DNA from 2 places in the Clostridium chauvoei genome. Region 1 is predicted to be linked to the other one. Evidence: a T-box and tRNA genes for the amino acid it is inferred to sense, from the RefSeq annotation. Region 1 holds a T-box; the other holds one or more tRNA genes.
The links. The T-box of region 1 lies ahead of thrS (threonine--tRNA ligase). A T-box ahead of a tRNA ligase gene usually reads a tRNA of that ligase, here a tRNA-Thr.
Positions count from the first base shown of each region.

Region 1 (11,732 bases):
TTCATTACAATAAAGCATACAATTTTCATAAAATAGCATGTCTAAATTCTTAGATGCCTTTATAAATTCTACATAAAAATACATTTTTTATTAGATAAATTAACATAATTATAGCATATTTTTAAATACCCAACTATATTAACTCTAAAAATATGTGTTTATAATCTTAATTCCCTTTTTACATCTTAAAATGACATTTTCCCATTTTATTCTTATGTATATGTTATACATAATTATGTTATAATTTTAAAGTAATATATTAAAATTAAAAGCAAAGAAAAAAGTGCCCCATCCTGCAAAGAGTAGAACTTTTTCTTAATTAATCTTCAATTAATCTTTACCTATTACAACTCTCATATTTTCATCATATTCAATACCTAATTCCTTATATAACTTATCATTTAACTTTATAAGTTTATCATGATAATCCTTGTACTAATTACTTAATATTTTCATGTTAGGTAAAAAGATATCATAGTATCCGCTACTATTAAAAAATTCATTAAGTTGCTTTTTAAACCTATAGAACGGATTCATAATCTTTAATAATGATTTATCATTTTGTTTTTCTATATTATCTAATAATTTTTGCTTATATTTTTCTAACTCTTCCCCTTCTGCATTTAACATATTATTTATTTCACTCTATGTATTTTCTACTAATTAAATTTAGAGTATTACTTATGATACAGTTCAACTTTATATATTCTAATATATAAAATAAATGCAATAATACTTCCATTTAAAATCATTGAAATACTTATTAAAAACTCACTAAAAATTATACTAATAATAAATACTAAAGACATTAATCCAACTACCAATTGCCACTCATAATTGCTTTTTATTTTTTGAGTAATTTCTTGAAACCAGCTACACTTCTTATTTAATTGTATAAATATAGTTAAACTAATTATGTAGGAAATTATCATTAGTAAAATATTTATAGATTTATTCAAATTAATCATCCCCTTATAATAAAATATTATTAACATAAATAATTTATTTTGTATAATTAAAGGTGGATAAATCGTTTATCCACCTTGTTTTTAAACTTAATTTGCTGTTATTTTTAATTTTATAATTCTTTATTTTCAACTTCGTTGTTAATTCTTTTAATTAACTCTTCTAGTTCCATACTACCTTCATCGCCATTCTTTCTACTACGCATAGAAATCTTATTTTCCTGCTCTTCTTTTTCTCCAATAACAATAATGTATTGGATTCTTTCGTTTCTTGCTTCTCTTATTTTATATCCTATTTTTTCGCTTCTAGAATCCATTTCAACTCTTATTCCATTAGCATTTAGTTTGTTTTTAACTTCTTCTGAATAAGCATTGAACTTATCTGATATTGGTAGTATTTTAACTTGAATTGGAGCAAGCCATGTTGGGAATTTACCTGCAAAGTGTTCAATTAATATTCCTATAAATCTTTCTATACTTCCGAATATTACTCTATGAATAACTATTGGTCTATGCTTTTCTCCATCTTTTCCTATATAGTCTAGTTCAAATCTTTGTGGAAGTTGGAAATCTAATTGAATTGTTCCACATTGCCAAGTTCTACCTAAGCTATCTTCAAGGTGAAAATCTATTTTAGGTCCATAAAATGCGCCATCACCTTCATTTATTACATAGTCTAAGTTAAGTTCATTTAATGCTGCTTTTAGTGATTCTTCTGCTAAATTCCAGTCTTCATCACTTCCCATAGAGTCTTCTGGTCTTGTAGATAATTCAATGCTGTATTTGAAGCCAAATATTGAATATACTTTATCAATAAGGTCTACTACACCTTTTATTTCAGATTTTATTTGGTCTGGTAACATGAAAATATGTGCATCATCTTGAGTAAAGGCTCTAACTCTCATAAGTCCATGTAATGCTCCTGAAAGTTCATGTCTATGAACTCTTCCAAGTTCTCCAACTCTCATTGGGAAATCTCTATATGAATGTGCTTCTGATTTATAAACTAGCATTCCTCCTGGGCAATTCATTGGCTTTAATGCAAATTCTTCTTCATCAATCATTGAAGTGTACATATTTTCTTTGTAATGATACCAATGTCCTGAAGTTTCCCATAGCTTTTTATTTAACATAATTGGTGTTTCAACTTCAACATATCCAGCATCATAATGAAGCTTTCTCCAGAAATCAATTAAAGTATTTTTAAGTACTACACCCTTAGGTAAGAAGAATGGGAAACCTGGCCCCTCATTCATAAATGTAAATAACTTTAATTCTTTGCCTAATTTTCTATGGTCTCTTTTCTTAGCTTCTTCTAAGTTATGAAGATGTTTTTCTAGTTGTTCTTTATTTGAAAATGCTACACCATATACTCTTTGTAACATCTTATTTTTTTCGTTTCCTCTCCAATATGCCCCAGCTACACTTGTTAATTTAAAAGCCTTTACGTATTTTGTTGATTTAATATGAGGTCCTCTACAAAGGTCAATATGTTCACCTTGTTTGTATAAAGAGATTTTTTCATTTTCTGGTAAATCTCTTATTAATTCTACCTTATATGGCTCATCTTTTTCTTCCATTAGCTTTATAGCATCTTCTCTTGGAATATCAATTCTTTCAAAGCCTAAGTTTTCTTTAATTATATTATTCATTTCTTTTTCGATTTTTTGTAAATCCTCTGTAGTTAATGGAGTTTCTATGTCAAAATCATAATAAAATCCATTTTCTATTGAAGGTCCTATAGCTAGTTTTGCATCCTTATAAATTCTCTTTACAGCTTGTGCTAATATATGAGAGGTAGAATGTCTTATAACTTCAACTGCTTTTTCATCATCTGCTGTTAATATATTTACCTCATCATTATTTTTTAGCTTGTAGTCTAAATCAACTAAGGTCTTATTAACTTCCCCAACTACTGCTTCTTTTCCTAAATTTCTGCTAATTGATTTTGCAAGATCAAGAACAGTTGAATTTTCTTCAATTTCTCTTATTGATCCATCATTAATTCTTATTTGTATACTCATTCTTTTACCTCCTACTTAAAGTTTAATTTTAAATATAAAAAAAGCATCCATCCCTAGCTTGGGACGAATGCGATTATCCGTGGTTCCACCCAAATTGAATTAAAAAATTCAATTCTTCTCTATAGCTTTAACGACTTTCACCGATGACATTTCACTTAATTTAGCTAATAAATCATAGCTCCAGGGTAGTTTTTCTTATAGTCATATTTAGAAATACTTGCAGTCAATGATATTTCCTCCCTGAAAATTGTATTCTATAATACTTTTCCCTTTCATAGCTTATTTAATATTTAATTTATATCACCTAGATTATAGTCCTTTTAGATTATATTGTAAATACCTAATTAGTATTTAAATTCTAAATATTCAGCTCTTTGTAAATTTTATAAGGTCTACTTGAATAAACTCCTACTAAGTTTTTTACCTTTATTTCTATTCCTGATTCTTCAAGAACCTCTCTTGTTACACCTTCAATTAAATCTTCTCCATTCTCAATTTGTCCCCCTGGAAATTCCCATCCTCTATGTGGATTATTTATTTCTTGTAAATAAGGAATTTAATCGTCTATAAGATCTTTAGTTGCAGGACTTTCTATTAATCTTCCCTTATAATCAAATCTTGATCCATGACATGGACAATCCCATGTTAATTCATCTGCATTCCAATGAAGTTGGCACCCTAAATGAGCACATTTTGTTGTTACAAAAAATGCTTTACCTTCATTGTCTTTATAAACACCAACTTTTTCTCCATCATAATCAACAATTCCACCATGACCATTTTTAATATGTTCTATCCTATTACTTGGAATATAAACTTTTTGTGCAATAAAATTCTTTGCTGTTTGGCTTATATCTTTAGCTATATTATTTATTGATAATGATAAATCAAATCTTTTTGGTGAAAATATATCTGAAAAATCATTTTCTTTTTCTAATATCATATCTGATATTATCATTGCTGCTACCATAGAATTTGTCATTCCCCATTTGTTAAATCCTGTAGCAACATATATATTAGGTGTTTCATAAGAATATTCTCCTATATATGGTATTCCATCCATAGTCATGCAATCTTGAGCTGACCAATAATATTTTTCTTTTGAATTTGGAAATAATTCTTTTGTTACCTGCCTTAACTTATCATAGCTTCCACCCTCTTCATTTTCACCTGTTCTTTGGGTTATTCCGCCTAATAATAACAAGTTTTTATATGTCCTAAAGGAATACCCCTCTTTATCAGCATCTATATACATTCCATCAATATTATTTACATTTTCTAAAGCTATAACATAAGACCTTTCTTGATGCATTCGCATAAAATAATATCCTGGTGTATTCATTATTGGATAATGTGTTGCTACAACTATATGGTTTGCAGTTATCTCTCCCCTATTTGTAACTACTAAATTCTCTTTAATTTCTAACGCTCTAGTATTTTCATATATAATTAAATCCTTTGAAATATCTTTTAAAAATTTTAGTGGATTAAACTGTCCTTGATTATTAAACTTAACAGCTCCTTTAATTTCAAAAGGAAGGTTAGTTTCTTTTATAAATTCAGCCTTGATTCCTAATTTCTTAGCAGCTTCTACCTCTTCTTTAAGCTTATCTATCTCATTTAAAGAATATATATACGCTGACTTCTCTTCAAAATCACACTCTATTTTTCTTTTTTCAATAATTTCTTTATATTTTTTTATGGCTATTTCATTTGCTTTGGCATATTGCCTAGCTCCTTCTTCTCCAAATTCCAATATTAATTTGTTATAGATCAAATCATGTTGAGATGTTATCTTTGCAGTAGTATTTTTAGTGTTTCCACCTGCTATTTCATCTCCTTCAATTACAATTACATCTTTCCCACTTTCCTTTAACATGTAAGCTATTAATACTCCTGCTATTCCTGCACCAATAACTAAAATATCAGTTTTTATGTCTCCCTTTAAAGCTTCTCTTTTTTCAAAATTACAACTTTCGCTCCATATAGATTTCATAAAATCACCTCAATTTTAGTATTCCAATTTTTAAATAATATAAATAATAATTGTATGTATTTTTAATCAATTTATAAAAATCCCCCTAGAAATTTTAATAGTTTTATAGTAAAATTATAAAAAAATAATTGGAGGTATTAATTATGGCTCTTGGATATTTATTTATTTTATTCGTTGTTCTTATAGGAGTAAGTATACTTGGAATAACTTTACTTTACCTTTCAAAAAATGACAAGATAAAAAATATAGCATTTTACGCTTTAGCTGTTTGGGCAATATTAATTGCTTTTCTTAATGCAACTAGCTTACCAACAAACTACTTTACAGAAAAAAGTATTGCATGGGCTGTTGGAATAGTTTCACTAATTGGAGTTATACTTAGGCTTAAAAACCCTAAAAAAACAATTATCCCAAATATCCTTGTAACAGCTTCAATAATATTTGGATTATACACTTTAATATTTTAAATTTAATTTATAAAAATAAGCTATTGTTTCACATTACCAGATGCGAAATAATAGCTTTTAACCATTTAATTTATATATAATTAAACCATTCTCCTTTCATTTTGATATATTCGATTAAAAATAAATATCATTAAAATATTTTATGGCTTTTTATCATGTATAATTATTTGTTTATTTCCCTTTAAGTATATAATTATTTCTTCTTTTGTAATTTGTATTTCTGCCCCCATCATTCCGTAAATAAATCCTATAATCGCTATTGTTACTATAAAAATCATAAGCAGTATATTATGCTTTAAGTTTATGTGTGTAAAACCATTTATGTTAATTATCATAATAAAATACATAATGAAACAATATAAAAATATATCTAAAAATATAGATATAAAGTAGTCTAGTTTTGGATTGATAGATAAACACTCTACTTTTGGCAATCTCATTTTTTTATACTTCATAGTAACTTTTTCTATAAATATTTTTAAAATATACTTATTTATAAAAACTTGTCCCACTATTGATATAACCTTTACTATCATATTAGCTTTTGAAAATATTAATGTTAATATTGCAGTACATAAAGTTAGTAAAATATATGAATATTTTTTAATAAATTCTTTGTTCATTATGTCACATCCTTAATTGCTATTTTATATTTTTTATATCTTAATTATATACCAAGAAAATTAAGTAGAAACTATATTTTCCATAAATACCTTTACAAATTAACTTTTATGAAGAAAAATAATGTATTACTAGATGTTTATGCTAATTCTCTACCTAAAACAATTATTTTTGCTTTAGGAGGAATTTTATTATTAGTTCTTATGCTAAAAATAGATTATAGAAATTTAAAGAAGTACTGTAAATTTATTTATATATCAACAATAATTATTTCTTTGATAACAATATTCTTCTCATCTCATATAAATGGTGCTATTGGATGGGTAATTATTGGACCTATATCTTTTAATATTTTTACTATAGCTCCTTTTTTCTTAATAATTTCTCTAGCTGGGATTTTTGAAAATTGGAATTGGAATAATAAAAAATATTTATGTATAGGATTATTACTAGCTCTTTTACCCAGTTTGATTTTTATACTTGAAGCTTCATTATCTAATGCAACAATATATTTAATTGCAGCTATAACAGTAATGTTTATTTCTGGAGTAAAGTTAAAACATATAATTATTTCATTTTCACCTTTAGTTATATTCCTTACAGGATTTTTTCTTTCTGCTCCCTATAGAATTAACAGGTTATTAGGCTTTCTTAATCCATATAATGACCCTGAAGGTAGTGGCTGGATTTATATTAAGCTAAATGATTTAAGAAATTCTGCTGGATTATTTGGAAATGGTGCAATATTTGCAGCTCAATTCCTATTAAATATATTAATGAATTTCTCTGCTTCACCTATAACAGGTGTAGGACTTCCTTTTATAAGTTATGGAGGAAGCAGCTTATTAATTAACATTTTTGCTATTGCAATAATAAGTAATGTTTATAAATGGAGAAATACTCCTTTTTCATCAATAAATTAAGTAATTTAAAAGGGATATCAAAATAGATATCCCCTTTGTTATTCTTTAACCTTCAATAAATTTATTAATCTCATCTAAGTTCCAGTTTTAAATTCTAATTTCACATAATTATCCAAACTATAAAAGGAATATACATTAACAAGCATAGTACCCTTTGCCATAATCCCCCAAGTGAAAATAGACTATCTTTAAACTTTGGTTTATTCCCTATAGCAAAAAATATAAAGGATATTAAACTTAAAATAAAAAATATAAATGAAATCCAACCTAATACTATATCCCCAGAATTAAATCCTAAAATTGCAAGAAATAGATTTGAAAATTGAAGTGCTACAAACCCAATAGCTGATCCTATTCTATGTGTCTTAGACGAAACTGTAACATCTTCTTTTTTCTCATTTAGAGGAAAAAGACCTGAAATTATCTCATCTCCAAATCCATATATTGAAAGTAACAAAAATATAGTTATTGCCACTCCAAAATTTATATTTTCATAATATAAAAATATTCTATATCCAAAGAAAGGAAAAATAACTCCTGAAGCTATCATCCATAAATTATAAATAATTCCCCAAGGACTATTTTCACATCCTAAAACACTCATAACTTGATTAGTATGACTATATCCTTTATAAGGAATAGCTATAACAAACGGTATGACTAAATCTATTACCATAACACCTAAAAATAACATATCTTTCAAAACAATTCTCCTCCCAACAATACCCTCTCCATACTACTTAAAACATTAGAGAATATCATAAACTTATATTCTCTAAACACTTGTCCTACAAAATTTCACTACGTAAATTACTTTTATATTTTCTACCAATTGGTATAACCTCTCTATTACTTAATACTAATTCTATATTTTTAAATTCTCTTATTTTTGCAATATTAACTATATAACTTCTATGACATCTTTCAAAACCCTTATTACTTAAAGCTTTTTCTATATTATCTATTTTCTCATAAAACTCAAAGTAATTATCCTCAGTATATAAAATAACTTTTCCTTGCCTTGCTTCAAAATAGAATATATCTTTTAGTTTAAAAACTATAGTCTTTCCACTTCTAGTAACCTTATAGCTATCCATTAATTCTTTATTTAATTCTTCAATAGCTCTAAAGAAATTGTTTTCTATTTTTTCTTCCATTGCTGGCTTTATCATATAAGACATAGCTGATACCTCATATCCCTCTAAGGCGTACTTTTTGCTATTACTTAAAAAAATTATTTTAACAGTTTTATCCTTCTTTCTAATTTCTTTTGCAACCTTTAATCCATTAATTCCCTCTAAAATTACATCTAGAAAAATAATATCATATGAAATATCCCCATTTAAATAAGAATCTACTAATTCTTCTCCCTCATCAAATTTATCTATAATAATTCCGATATTATTCTTTAAACATATTTTCCCCAATATATTCTTAAGTAAATTTACATCCTCTTTATTATTATCACAAATAGCCACTTTCACCATACATTTTCCATCCTTAACCCGTATATAACTTAATATTTCCTCAAACAATTTATAATATTAATGTTAAATAAAAAAAAGCCAACTAAAGCATATCATAAACATACTTTAATTGACTCTAAAATCTAAAAATCTTATTTAAAATAATCTATATATGCATTAAATTAATATTTATATCAATTATTATAATATAGGTTATTGTAAATATCTTCAACTATCTATCTGTATTTAATTTTTTACTACAAAGAAGTATTACTTGTAACATTGTAAATGGAAGGGAACTATTTCTTCTATAAGCTAAATATTTTGGTACCCATTGTTTAGTGTACTTCTCTTTAAAGTTTCTAATCCCTATAAAGGAGTAAAAGTTTTGACCATATATTGATAATTGAGCTGCTATACGTTCACTAACAAAGGAATATCTTGATGTCCCTACGTTAGCTAAAGGTGCCATTCCTATATTGAAATTCTTATAGCCTTCTTGCTTTCCATACTCTATGATATTTAAAATCATAAAATCCATAGTGCCTACTATAGCATCATTAGAATATCTCATTAAATCTATAGATAAACTTCTCTCATTATCATACATAGGCATCATATTTGCAAAACATTTTATTTTATTATTTTCATCTCTAACTATAAATAGTCTATCTAAATTTAAATAATCCTCATCAAAGAATCCCATCGAAAAGCCTTTTTCTTTTTTTCCATCAAGCCATTCTTCTGATACTTCTTTAAGTTCTTCTATTAGCTCTTCTGAAAACTTTGGTTTAACTACTTCAAATGTATAACCTGCTTTAGCTATCTTATTGTAACCTGCTCTTAATCCTCTTGTTTTCTTACCTGCTATTGAGAAATTAGTCAAATCAACTATTCCCTCTTCTCCAAGCTTCATAAATTGATATCCATATTGATGTAATGTTGGAATCATCTTTTGATCTATTTGATAAAATATAGGTGTATAACCATATCTATCTGCTAAATTATAAAACTCGTCTATTGCTGATATAAATTCAAGCTTATTTCCTGCTGGATTTCCTAAAACTATAAGCTTATCTGCATATCTTTGATATTGAATTAAAACTGTTTTATTTTCATTTATAAAAACATACTTATCATCTAAATATAATAAATGAGTTAATGATGTTCCTTTATAATTTTCTAAAATTTCAGCTACTACTTCCTTATTATCACCAAAGGTTTCAAAGGGATATTTTTTATATTTACCAATCAAATATACAAATGCTATAAATACTATAGATAAAATAAAACCTACTAAACTACTTAAAAGTAAATAATTATAATTGTATTCAAGTACAGCTCTTACATAAGTACTTATTTTCTTAAACTTAAATGGAAATCTTGGAAAATATATTACTAAATAAAAGATAAAAAATCCAAATAAGAAAATCACATCTTGCACTAATCTTTCCCAAGAGAATACAAAGCTTTCTCTATAGAAATTCTTTTTACTAAACCATAAAAATATCATAACAAATACTAAAAATCCAATTTGCCAAGGTGAAGAATGTTCTATTAATGAACTAGCTAAAGCACATCCTAGTAAAATAATAACTACCTTAAAAATATCTTTTGATTTATAAGCAAGCATTCTTGAAATTGCTATTAATAAAAATCCCATTATTATTTCTGTAGTTAATGATATATTACTTGCTGGTTCTAGCATCTTATATATATGTCTAAAGGTTTCCCTCATTTCTGGTAATGCTCTAAAAAGTAAAATCATAATTCCTGTTAAGAATATTAATATTGCTGAAATACTATATGAAATATGTGATGATATTGATGAAAATATATTGTTATATTTTTTATCTATAACAGTTTTACCTTCATGTATAGCAAGAACTACACCTATTAGAACTGGGAATATGTAATAGCTTACACGATATAAAACTAGTGCTAATAATGCTTGTTCTTTTGCAACCCCAAAAGCACCAAGTCCCATTATAAAAGTTAAATCGAAAGTTCCAAGGCCACCTGGTATCATACTTATTATACCTACTGCACATGAAGTTACGTATATTGGGAATATATGTGTAAATGTTACTTTAGTCCCTAAAATTCTAATTATAGAATAAATTAAAATTACTGAAGTTATCCATTCTATAACGGATATACCCATTATTTTAAGAGTATTTATTGCTTCACTCTTCTTTTCTGTCTTAAAATATCTATATAAATTATAGATTATAAGAGTTGGTGTATATAAAGCTATTATGCACATAGCTATTTCAATTATGTTATACTCTCTCATACGCCAAATATTAGAAATTGAATATAAAAAACATACCATTGAGAAACCAGTAAAGTTTAATGCAACTATTTTTGTTACTTCTTTTACTAAACTTTTCTTATCATCTCTATTTATATGTGGTGAATAAAAATATCCCTTTAGAGCTATTGCAGACGTACCACCAAATCCTACAATACTTGCAATTGAACTTGCTATCCAAGAGTACTTATAAAGTCTTTTGTTACTTAAATCTATTTTACAAACATCCTTTAAAACAAAATCATACATTGATAAAGGTATGTATGAAACTAGCCCTAAAATTCCTATTACTATTAAATTCAAAATAGTCAATCTATCTTTATATATATTAAAAGTTCTAAAATCAAAGGTCTTAAATAGTTTTGTAAACTCCATAGAAATCAAAATAAAAATTGCAGTAATAAATAATATTTTTAAACCCAGCATTATCCTATCCTTTAATTTTCTATCCATGCTTATCTCTTACCTCCGCTTAAATTTGTTTACATCTTATTAATTGTTTATTCATCACTCAAATAATAATATCTCATTTAAATAATTAAAATAATTCCATAAAACTATAAAAAAGATTACTTAAAGTACTGCTCTAGGCAGATATTTTCTGTAATCCCTTGTTTATTATATATCACTTATTGTCTTTATTCAAAAGAATCCACTATTATTATGATTTTTTTAAGATTTTATTAAGATATTCATAACTTTTTAAGATTTATATATTATTACAAAAATCGCCTCTTACCATACTTATATTTTATTTTAATTAAATTTTACTTTACATAATTACTTATAATTAAGTTTTATGATAAAACTTAATAAAAAATTCAAAATATATAGACTATTTCCCCTTTAAATCTATCTTTTTTTACTGTAATATATTGTAATATATTCTTATTATTTATCAACTTGTATTTCTTTAATATTAAAAATCGAAGGAAGGTTTGTATTTTATGAGTTTA
Region 1 is NZ_CP018624.1:2,035,518-2,047,249, forward strand. Features, by position in the region: gene BTM21_RS09560 (hypothetical protein) at 436-630, opposite strand; gene BTM21_RS09565 (hypothetical protein) at 678-959, opposite strand; gene thrS (threonine--tRNA ligase) at 1,079-2,989, opposite strand; T-box leader at 3,046-3,274, opposite strand; gene BTM21_RS13985 (NUDIX hydrolase) at 3,348-3,545, opposite strand; gene BTM21_RS09580 (FAD-dependent oxidoreductase) at 3,546-4,985, opposite strand; gene BTM21_RS09585 (hypothetical protein) at 5,129-5,452, shown strand; gene BTM21_RS09590 (hypothetical protein) at 5,593-6,075, opposite strand; gene BTM21_RS09595 (FtsW/RodA/SpoVE family cell cycle protein) at 6,184-6,996, shown strand; gene BTM21_RS09600 (DUF998 domain-containing protein) at 7,097-7,690, opposite strand; gene BTM21_RS09605 (LytR/AlgR family response regulator transcription factor) at 7,785-8,483, opposite strand; gene mprF (bifunctional lysylphosphatidylglycerol flippase/synthetase MprF) at 8,695-11,229, opposite strand; gene BTM21_RS09615 (GGDEF domain-containing protein) at 11,724-11,732, shown strand, end outside.

Region 2 (11,732 bases), 350 kb from region 1:
TCTAAATGACTCAACAACTTCTAGTCTTCTTATAATTCTTACTTTCTTTTGACCTGTACTTGTTTTTAATTCTTCTTTAAGATCTCTTGATTGACCTTCTAAGTCGATTTCTCCAAGTAATTCTTGAATAGCTTCTGCTCCCATTCCAGCAACAAAGCTTTCATCACCATATTTATCTACAGCTTCTCTATATTCTTTTTCATTTAAAAGTTGTTTCTTTAATAATGGTGTTTCTTTAGGGTCAATTACTATATAAGATGCAAAGTATAATACTTTTTCTAAAGCTCTTGGTGACATATCCATAAGTAATCCCATTCTTGATGGAATACCTTTGAAGTACCAAATGTGAGATACAGGGGCAGCTAATTCAATGTGCCCCATTCTTTCTCTTCTTACTTTGGCTTTTGTAACTTCAACTCCACATCTGTCACAAACTATGCCCTTATATCTAACTCTTTTATATTTTCCACAATGACATTCCCAGTCTTTTATAGGTCCAAATATTCTTTCGCAGAATAGACCATCTCTTTCTGGTTTTAAAGTTCTATAATTTATAGTTTCCGGTTTCTTAACTTCTCCTCTTGACCATTCTCTAATTTGGCCAGGTGAAGCAAGCCCTATTTGGATAGCGTCAAAATTATTCAATTCAAACAAGGGTATATCCTCCCTTCAAATTTAGTGTTCATCATTTACAAAATCATCAAGTTCTAACTCTTCTTCATGGAATCCATCTAATGGGAAGTTTTCAAATTCAACATCCTCTTCAATTTCTTCTTCAACAACAGTGTAACTGTCATCTCCATTTGAAGTTTCACTTGTTACTAGTTCTTCTGTACCTTCTATGTTAACTTCTAAATCTGCCATATCTTCATCAGCAAATTCTTTTAATTTAACTTCTTGATTTTCGTCGTTTAATACTCTAACGTCTAAACATAAAGCTTGAAGTTCTTTAATTAGAACCTTGAATGATTCTGGAACTCCTGGTTCAGGAATATTTTCACCCTTAACTATAGCTTCATATGTTTTTACTCTACCTACAACATCATCTGACTTAACAGTTAATATTTCTTGTAGTGTATGCGCTGCACCATATGCTTCTAGTGCCCAAACTTCCATTTCACCGAATCTTTGACCACCAAATTGAGCTTTACCTCCAAGTGGTTGTTGAGTTACTAGTGAGTATGGTCCTGTTGATCTAGCATGTATCTTATCATCAACTAGATGGGCAAGTTTTAAGATATACATTATACCTACGGTAACAAGATTATCAAATGCTTCTCCTGTTCTACCATCATATAATACAGTTTTTCCATTCGCATTATATCCTGCCTTTTCAAGACATTCCTCTATATCATTTTCAGTTGCGCCATCAAATACTGGTGTTGCAATATGCCAACCTAATTGACTTGCAGCCCAACCTAAGTGAACTTCAAGAACCTGACCGATATTCATACGTGATGGAACCCCTAGTGGGTTTAAGCATATTTGTAGTGGTCTACCATCTGGTAAGAATGGCATATCTTCTTCAGGTAATACTCTTGAGATAACCCCTTTATTACCATGACGTCCAGCCATCTTATCCCCTACAGATATCTTTCTCTTTTGAGCTATATAACATCTTACTAATTCATTAACTCCTGGATTTAATTCATCACCGTTTTCTCTAGTAAACACTTTAACGTCTACTATTATTCCAGATTCTCCATGAGGAACTCTTAAAGATGTATCTCTAACTTCTCTTGCTTTTTCACCGAATATAGCTCTTAATAATCTTTCTTCTGCTGTTAATTCAGTTTCACCCTTTGGTGTTACTTTACCAACAAGTATATCTCCTGATCTAACTTCTGCACCGATTCTGATTATTCCTCTATCATCTATATCCTTTAAAGCATCTTCACTTACATTTGGAATATCTCTAGTTATTTCTTCCGGTCCTAACTTTGTATCTCTCGCTTCACATTCATATTCTTCTATATGAATTGAAGTAAATACATCTTCTCTAACTAATTCTTCAGAGATTAACATAGCATCTTCGTAGTTATAACCTTCCCAAGTTATAAAGCCCATTCTGATGTTTTTACCTAATGATATTTCTCCTAAATCAGTTGATGGTCCATCAGCTAATACTTGGTTTTTAAATACTATTTCACCTTTATCAACTAATGGTCTTTGGTTAATACAAGTACCTTGGTTACTTCTCTTGAATTTTAGAAGTTTATAAGTATCTATACCACCATCTAATTCTCTTTTTATTCTTATTTCGCTTGCGCTTACATAAACAACTGTACCAGCATTCTTAGCCTTTGGAAGAACTCCTGAATCTACAGCTGCCTTAAATTCTATACCAGTACCTACTATTGGAGCTTGTGGCTTTAATAATGGAACTGCTTGACGTTGCATGTTTGAACCCATCAGTGCTCTAGATGCATCATCATTTTCAAGGAAAGGTATCATAGCTGTTGCTACAGAAACGATTTGTCTTGGTGAAACATCAATTAAATCTACTTCTTCTGCATTAACAACTAATACTTCATGCTTAAATCTTACTGTAACTCTGCTATCAACGAACTTTCTATTTTCACCAATAGGTTCTTTAGCTTGAGCAACTAGATATTGATCTTCTTCATCAGCAGTAAAGTATCTAATTTCATCTGTAATAATACCTTTTTCTTTATCTATAACTCTATATGGAGTTTCTATAAATCCATATTCATTTACTTTTGCATATGTTGCAAGTGAGTTGATTAATCCTATATTTGGACCTTCTGGCGTTTCTATAGGACACATTCTACCATAATGTGAATGGTGAACGTCTCTTACTTCGAAACCAGCTCTTTCTCTTGAAAGACCTCCTGGTCCTAAAGCTGATAATCTTCTCTTATGTGTTAATTCTGATAATGGATTTGTTTGATCCATGAATTGAGACAATTGTGAACTACCAAAGAATTCTTTAATAGCTGCAGCAACTGGTCTAATATTAATTAACATTTGCGGAGTTATTGATTCTTGGTCTTGAATAGTCATTCTTTCCTTAACTACTCTTTCCATTCTTGATAAACCAATTCTAAATTGATTTTGTAATAACTCTCCAACAGATCTTAATCTTCTGTTTCCTAAATGATCGATATCATCTACATATCCTATTTCATAAGGTAATCCTAATTCATAGCTTATTGTAGCAAAAATATCTTCTCTTATTATATGTTTAGGAATTAATCTGTTTATGTTTCTCTTTATTTCTTCTTTTATAGTTGCTTCATCATCATAATTATCAAGTATTTCTTTTAAAGTAGGATAGTGAACTAATTCTTTAATATTTAAGTCATCAATATTAAATGAAATATGTTTAGTAATATCAACAAAGTGATTACCTATTACTTTTAATACTCTATCTTCTACTAAAATATCTACTGAATTAATACCTACATTTTGAATTTCTTCAGCTAAACTTCTGCTAATTTTTTGGCCTTGCTCAACCATAATTTCTCCTGTTTGAGGATTAACTATGTCTTCTGCAGCTACTTGATTAACAAGTCTTAAGTTTAGTGCCAACTTTTTGTTGAATTTGTATCTACCAACTCTTGATAAATCATATCTCTTTGCGTCAAAGAATAATGAATCTATTAGAGATATAGCACTATCAACTGTAGGTGGTTCGCCTGGTCTTAATCTTTTATAGATTTCTAATAAGGCTTCTTCTTTAGTCTTTGTATTATCTTTTTCAATCGTTGCCTTAAATCTTTCATCTTCACCAAAGTACTCTAAAAGTTCTTGATCACTTCCAAGTCCCATAGCTCTTCCTAATATAGATATTGGAAGTTTTCTTGTTTTATCTATTCTTACATAGATAATATCGTTAGAATCTGTTTCATATTCTAACCAAGCACCTCTGTTAGGAATTACAGTTGATGAATATAACTTTTTACCAGTCTTATCAACACTATAATTGTAATAAACACCTGGTGATCTTACTAATTGGCTAACAATTACTCTTTCAGCACCGTTTATGATGAAAGTTCCTTGTTCAGTCATTAGTGGGAAATCACCCATAAATACTTCTTGTTCTTTAATTTCTCCAGTTTCATTATTTTGTAATCTTACTGAAACTTTTAATGGTGCAGCATAAGTTGCGTCTCTTTCCTTACACTCTTCCACTGAGTACTTAATATTTTCCATATCAAGTTTATAGTCAATAAATTCAAGTACTAGATTTCCAGTAAAGTTTGTTATCGGATTAACGTCATCAAATACTTCATGAAGACCTTCCTTTAAAAACCACTGATAAGAATCTAATTGTACTTCAATAAGATTTGGCATTTCAGTTACGTCTTTAACCTTACCAAAACTCATTCTAGTTCTTTTTCCAACTTGGACAGGATGTACCATGAATTTTCACCCCTTGTATAAAACTAAAATAACCAAAAGCATACTTCCCCTAAGGACTTACGCTTTCGGACAGCATCACTTATTAGTATAACCACATCTGTTCTTGATTATACCTATTTTCAATTTGAATATAGACTTATCCATATTGAATAGTACATTTTATGATAGTATCATAATTGTTTTGTGTTGTCAATATTTAATACCTGTTAGTATAAATTTTTAAGTATAATTTAATTTTTATAAACCAAAACATTATAAAACTATATAAAGTATCCCAGGAATATGATATTTTATATAGTTTCATTTAGGCAATTAAAAAGGTGCCATTACAGCACCTTTTTATATAAAGTTTAAATTACTTTATTTCTACTTCTGCTCCAACTTCAGCTAATTTAGCTTTCATATCTTCAGCAGCTTCCTTTGATACAGCTTCCTTAAGTGTCTTAGGAGCTCCATCAACTATTTCCTTAGCTTCTTTTAATCCTAATCCAGTTAATTCTCTAACTACTTTGATAACCTTTATTTTTTGTCCACCAGCGTTAGCTAATATTACATCAAATTCAGTCTTTTCTTCAGCAGCAGCACCTGCAACAGCACCACCTGCAACTGCTACTGGAGCAGCAGCACTAACACCGAACTCCTCTTCGCAAGCTTTTACTAATTCATTTAATTCTAAAACGCTCATTTCTTTAATAGCTTGAATTATATCTTCTCTTGTCATTATAATTGCACCTCCAAATTTTTTAATCAGTTATTATTCAGCTGATTCTGATTCTTTTTTTTCTTTAATTGCATTTAATAAGTATGCAAGGTTTGATAATGGAGCCTTGAAGCTTCCAAGAAGTTTTGCAATAAGCACTTCTTTTGGTGGTATTGTAGCAAGTTGTTCAACTTCTGCCTTATTGTAGATAGTTCCATCTACTATACCAGCCTTTAATTCTAATTTCTTATGATCCTTTGCAAATGTGTGTAACACTCTTGCAGGAGCAGTAGCATCTTCGTATCCGAAAGCTATTGAAACAGGTCCTTCTAAGTATTGTTCTACACCATCTAAACCTAATTCTTTAGCAGCTAATGTTACTAAGCTATTCTTATAAACTTTGTATTCAACACCAGCTTCTCTTAAAGATTTTCTTAAAGCTGTATCTTCTTCAACAGTTAAACCTTGATATTGAGCTAAAACTACCGCTTGAGCTTTTTCAAGTTTTTCTTTTATTTCAGCTACTTTAGCTTCTTTAATTTGTCTATTCTTGTTCATTACTGTGTGTCCACCTCCTCACAGTCTTCAAACTGCAAATTTATATTAAGAAAGGCCTTCCCATCGACGCAGGAAGACCAATAATCACTAACCTTGGCATTCCTAGGTAGGTGATTATCTTTAAACCTTTCGGCACCTACTGTCTTTGGAAACAGTATTTTCTTTTACAACAGAACTTATTATATTACATAAGTTCTATGATGTCAATATTAATCTAAAACTTTTGTTGGATTAACTTTTGCTCCAGGTCCCATTGTGCTTGAAACAGATACTGACTTAACGTATTGTCCCTTAGCAGCTGCTGGTTTAGCCTTAACTAAAGCGTCCATTAAAGCATGGAAGTTTTGTTGTAATTTTTCAACACCAAATGACTTCTTACCGATTGGGCAGTGAACGATAGCAGTTTTATCAACTCTATATTCTACTTTACCAGCTTTTATTTCAGCTATTGCCTTAGCAACATCAAATGTAACTGTACCTGATTTTGGGTTTGGCATTAATCCCTTAGGTCCTAAAACTCTACCGATTCTACCAACAACACCCATCATATCTGGTGTAGCTACAACTACATCGTAGTCAAACCAGTTTTCGCTTTGAATCTTTTGAACTAAATCTTCAGCTCCAACGAAATCTGCTCCAGCTTCTTGAGCTTCTTTAGCCTTTTCACCTTTAGCAAATACTAATACTCTTACAGTTTTACCAGTTCCGTTTGGAAGAACTACTGCTCCTCTAACTTGTTGGTCTGCATGTCTTGGGTCAACCCCTAATCTAACGTGTAATTCTATAGTTTCATCAAATTTAGCTTTTGCAGTTTTAACAGCTAAGTCTAAAGCTTCTGATGGAGTATATAGAACATTTTTATCTATTAATTTTGCACTTTCAATATAATTCTTTCCCATAATTTGCCTCCTTTGTGGTTTTAACGGTTTTTACCTCCCACGCTTTTACGAATTACTCTTCAATAGTTACGCCCATACTTCTTGCAGTACCTTCGATCATGCTCATAGCAGTTTCGATTGTTGCTGCGTTTAAGTCTGGCATTTTTAATTCAGCAATTTTTCTTACTTGATCCTTTGTTAACTTACCAACCTTAGTTCTGTTTGGAACTCCTGAACCACTTTCTAGTCCTAATTCCTTTTTGATAAGAACTGCTGCTGGAGGAGTCTTTAAGATAAAACTAAAAGATCTATCTTGGTAAACTGTTATAACTACTGGTATTATTAAACCAGCTTGATTAGCAGTTTTTGCGTTGAACTCCTTACAGAAACCCATAATATTAACACCATGTTGACCTAATGCTGGCCCAACTGGTGGTGCTGGTGTTGCCTTACCTGCAGCAAGTTGAAGTTTGATCATTCCTGTTACTTTCTTAGCCATGTATTTTTCCTCCTATACTGTGGTAATACGGACTTTTTAGTCCTCCCACTTTATTAAAACATTAGCTTATAATTTATTAAACTAATTTTTCAACTTGTGTAAAATCTAGTTCAGCTAGAGTTTCTCTGCCGAACATATCGATTGATGCTTTTATTTTGCGTTTTTCTAAATTAATCTCTTGAATAGTCGCTACAAATTCTCTTAGCGGACCTGAGATAACTCTTACGCTTTCCCCTACTTCTAAGTCTATTTCAATAGGTGTTTCTATAACTCCCATTGATTCAACTTCATCATCAGTAAGCGGTACTGGTTTAGACGCTGGACCAACAAATCCTGTTACGCCTCTTGTATTTCTAACCACATACCATGATTCATCTGTCATTAGCATTTTTACTAACACATATCCAGGGAATTTCTTTTTAAGAGAAATCTTTTGTTTACCATCTTTCTCTTCTATAACTTCTTCCATAGGCACTTGAATGTCTTGAAGTAAGTTTTCAAGATTTCTGTTTTCGATGGTCTTTTCAAGATTTGCTTTTACTTTGTTTTCATAGCCTGAGTATGTGTGTACAACATACCATCTTGCTCTATCACTCATATTTTCTTAATAGGTGAAAACCACCTAAACCTCCTTATTTCAATTTTAACAATAATTCAAAGAGGTTTTGAAAAATATAATCTAACCCGCCTACTAATATCATATATATTAGAGCTACTACGCCAACTGCAATTAACGCTTTTTTAGTGTCATTTTTAGAAGGCCAAGTTATTCTTTTAACTTCTGCCTTAACCTCTCTAAAAAATTTAGATATTCCACCTTTTTCAGATGGAGTTTTAGTTAAATTTACATTTTCCTTAACAGCCATTATACTTCACATCCTTATTTCTCGTGAGCATGTGCATCTATTATATTAGCTAATTATTTTGTTTCTCTATGAAGTGTATGCTTCTTACAGAACTTGCAGTATTTTTGCATGTCTAATCTGTCTGGGTTATTCTTCTTGTTCTTCATTGAATTGTAATTTCTTTGCTTACACTCTGTGCATGCTAAAGTTATCTTTACTCTCACAGTCTGCACCTCCAGTTTATCGTAAATAATATCAAAACTTATTTGCTCTAATGTTATTTTATTCGTTAATTACTTAAACACATTATCACAAATAAAGTATTATGTCAATATATCAACCTTTGTAAAGGACTAGGTAAACAAACCCAGTCCTATTACTTATATGTTATATATGTCTTATTCGATTATGCTAGTAACAACTCCTGAACCTACAGTTCTTCCACCTTCTCTGATAGCGAATCTTAATCCTTCATCCATTGCTACTTGAGTGATTAATTCAACGTTCATATCAATGTGGTCTCCTGGCATAACCATTTCCATTCCGTCTGGTAATTTGATTGATCCAGTAACGTCTGTTGTTCTGAAGTAGAATTGTGGTCTGTATCCATCGAAGAATGGAGTATGTCTTCCACCTTCTTCTTTCTTAAGTACGTATACTTGACCTACGAACTTGCTGTGTGGCTTAACTGATCCAGTCTTTGCTAATACTTGACCTCTTTCGATGTCTGTTCTTTGAACACCTCTTAAAAGAACTCCTACGTTATCTCCAGCTTGTGCTTCGTCTAGTAACTTTCTGAACATTTCTATTCCTGTTACTACTACTTTTCTGCTTTCTTCTGATAATCCAACGATTTCTACTTCGTCTCCTACGTGAAGAACTCCTCTTTCAACTCTTCCTGTTGCAACTGTTCCTCTACCAGTGATTGTGAATACATCTTCTACTGGCATTAAGAATGGCTTATCTGTTGCTCTTTCTGGTGTTGGAATATAGCTATCTACTGCTTCCATTAATTCTAAGATTGGAGCGATTGCTTTTTCATCTGTTGGGTTTTCTAATGCTACTAAAGCTGATCCCTTGATTACTGGAATATCATCTCCTGGGAAGTTGTATTCTGATAATAATTCTCTAACTTCCATTTCTACTAATTCTAATAATTCTTCGTCATCTACCATATCTGCCTTGTTTAAGAATACTACGATATAGTCAACACCAACTCTTGATGCTAGTAGTATATGTTCTCTTGTTTGTGGCATTGGACCATCTGCTGCTGAACAAACTAGGATTGCTCCATCCATTTGTGCTGCTCCTGTGATCATGTTCTTAACATAGTCAGCATGTCCTGGACAGTCAACGTGTGCATAGTGTCTGTTGTCTGTTTGGTATTCAACGTGTGCTGTATTGATTGTGATTCCTCTTTCTTTTTCTTCTGGAGCCTTATCAATTTCATCATATTTGAATGATTCTGCTAATCCTCTGTTTGCTAAAACAGTTGTGATTGCAGCTGTTAATGTAGTCTTACCGTGGTCAACGTGACCAATTGTTCCAATGTTTACGTGTGGTTTGCTTCTTTCGAATTTTTGCTTTGCCATTGTAAATTCCTCCTTTAATCTTTCTAATAAACTTTGCCTAGCGTTTTGTACTTTTTAAAATATGTTGAAATTATAAATGTAAAATCAACTATACTGGAGCTCACGATCGGGATTGAACCGACGACCTCCGCCTTACCAAGGCGACGCTCTACCAACTGAGCTACGTGAGCACTCTTGCTTGCTCTGTAGTTTAATATACCAATTATAAAGTTTACTATTATTTAAAACCTTTGTCAATAAAAAATAAATACTTTATTTTCTAGTATCTAAACATTTTTCTAGTTTCCTTTTTACTCTTTGTAAAGCGTTATCTATAGACTTTGATTGTCTGTCTAAATCACATGCAATTTCTTGATATGATTTCCCATCTAAATAGGATTGAAGCACTTCTAGCTCTAAACTTGATAGAACCTTTTGCATCTCTCCTTCTATACTTTTCATTTGCTCTTCTCCTATTATGAGTTCTTCAGGATCACTTATTCTAAATCCTGAAAGAATATCTAATAGTGTTCTATCAGATTCTTCTTCATAAATAGGTTTATTTAATGATACATATGTATTTAAAGGAATATGTTTTTGTCTTGTTGCAGTTTTAATAGCTGTTATAATTTGTCTTGTTACACAAAGTTCTGCAAAAGCTTTAAAACTTGTTAACTTATCTGTTTTAAAATCTCTTATAGCTTTATATAACCCAATCATCCCTTCTTGATATATATCTTCTTTGTCTGCCCCAATAAGAAAATATGATTTTGATTTTAGTTTTACAAAGTTTTCATATTTAGATATTAGATACTCTTGGGCTCGTATATTTCCTTTCTGGGATTCGACTACAATTTCTTCATCCAGCATATCTTCAAAGCCAATAACAGTTTCTGCAACACATCCCTTATTATCCACACTTTTTCCCCCTCAACCCCATATTTTTTTCTACAATTACATCCTATTTGTATTATTTTATTCAAATAATTTACTTACTTCTTCTCATAGCTTCTAACTTTAGTAAAGTTTCATTGTTAATATTGTCACCTAAATGATTTTTATTAACTGTATAATTCTTTCTCGTTTTATTTTTTATAAGTAACTCTGATTGTATTATATCATTGTAAAACTCTAAAGCTGATACTCTTACAGCACCTCTTTGAAATATAGTTTGTTGCTCTAGCCAATCTGAAGTAACTACGTAAACTTCAAATTTTCTTCCTAGATTATGGACTTCTCTTTCAATATAAGAATCTGCCGTTTCTCCATCTTTAGTAAATACTACAGTTATATTTTTATTAATACTTTCTTTTTTCTCTATACTTCCACTAACTTTATGAGCATCAAAAACTATAACAATTTTACAATCATTATACACTCCATAATTATGTAGTATATCTATTAAATTTTGTCTTGTTCCTTGGAAGCTATGGTCTTTTTCATTTTTCAAATTAGGCCAACTATTAACTACATTGTATCCATCAACAAATATGATCTTCACAATTTACCTCTTTTATATTTCCAAGTTTATTTTGATAGTCTTCCCTTTAATACTTCATACATCATTATACCACCTGCAACTGAAGCATTTAAAGAGTTAATTTTTCCTATCATCGGAATTTTAACTAACTTATCACATTTTTTTAATGTTAATTTAGATATACCTCTTCCTTCACTCCCAATAACAATTGCACATGGTCCATTAAAGTTAACTTCATAACTATACTCTGTACCTTCTATATCAGCTCCATATACCCAAACGCCTTCTTCTTTTAATTCATCTATTATAGCATTTATATTTGTTACTTTTGCTATATTCATATGCTCTATAGCTCCTACTGAACATTTATATACTGTTGATGTTATTCCAACATTTCTTCTTTTTGGTATTATAATTCCATGCGCCCCACATAACTCTGCAGTTCTTATTATTGAACCTAAATTGTGTGGGTCCTCTATTTCATCTAAGATTATTATAAATGGATCTTCATTTTTTTCTTTAGCTATTTTTAATATATCTACAACTTCACAATATTTAAATGGCGTAACTAAAGCTATTGTTCCTTGATGATTTGCGCCTTCACTCATTGAGTCTAGTTTTTTTCTATCAACTTCTTTAATAACAATGCTCTTCTCTCTTGCTAAGTTTATTATAGCTTTAATTGATCCTTCTACATCACCTTTTGCTATATATAAGCACTCTATAGTTCTATCACTTTTTAAAACTTCCATAACGGCATTTCTACCAACTATTAAGTCTTCTCTCATTGATTGTACATTTTTAGAAGTATTCTC
Region 2 is NZ_CP018624.1:2,384,842-2,396,573, forward strand. Features, by position in the region: partial or broken gene rpoC (DNA-directed RNA polymerase subunit beta') at 1-654, opposite strand, end outside; gene rpoB (DNA-directed RNA polymerase subunit beta) at 676-4,386, opposite strand; gene rplL (50S ribosomal protein L7/L12) at 4,742-5,107, opposite strand; gene rplJ (50S ribosomal protein L10) at 5,141-5,644, opposite strand; ribosomal protein L10 leader region at 5,683-5,811, opposite strand; gene rplA (50S ribosomal protein L1) at 5,854-6,543, opposite strand; gene rplK (50S ribosomal protein L11) at 6,596-7,021, opposite strand; gene nusG (transcription termination/antitermination protein NusG) at 7,098-7,619, opposite strand; gene secE (preprotein translocase subunit SecE) at 7,654-7,887, opposite strand; gene rpmG (50S ribosomal protein L33) at 7,941-8,090, opposite strand; gene tuf (elongation factor Tu) at 8,265-9,458, opposite strand; tRNA gene BTM21_RS11275 (tRNA-Thr) at 9,553-9,628, opposite strand; gene sigH (RNA polymerase sporulation sigma factor SigH) at 9,711-10,355, opposite strand; gene BTM21_RS11285 (NYN domain-containing protein) at 10,426-10,938, opposite strand; gene rlmB (23S rRNA (guanosine(2251)-2'-O)-methyltransferase RlmB) at 10,965-11,732, opposite strand, start outside.
Region 2: it has a tRNA-Thr gene. The T-box ahead of thrS (threonine--tRNA ligase) is inferred to sense a tRNA for this amino acid. The anticodon was not compared.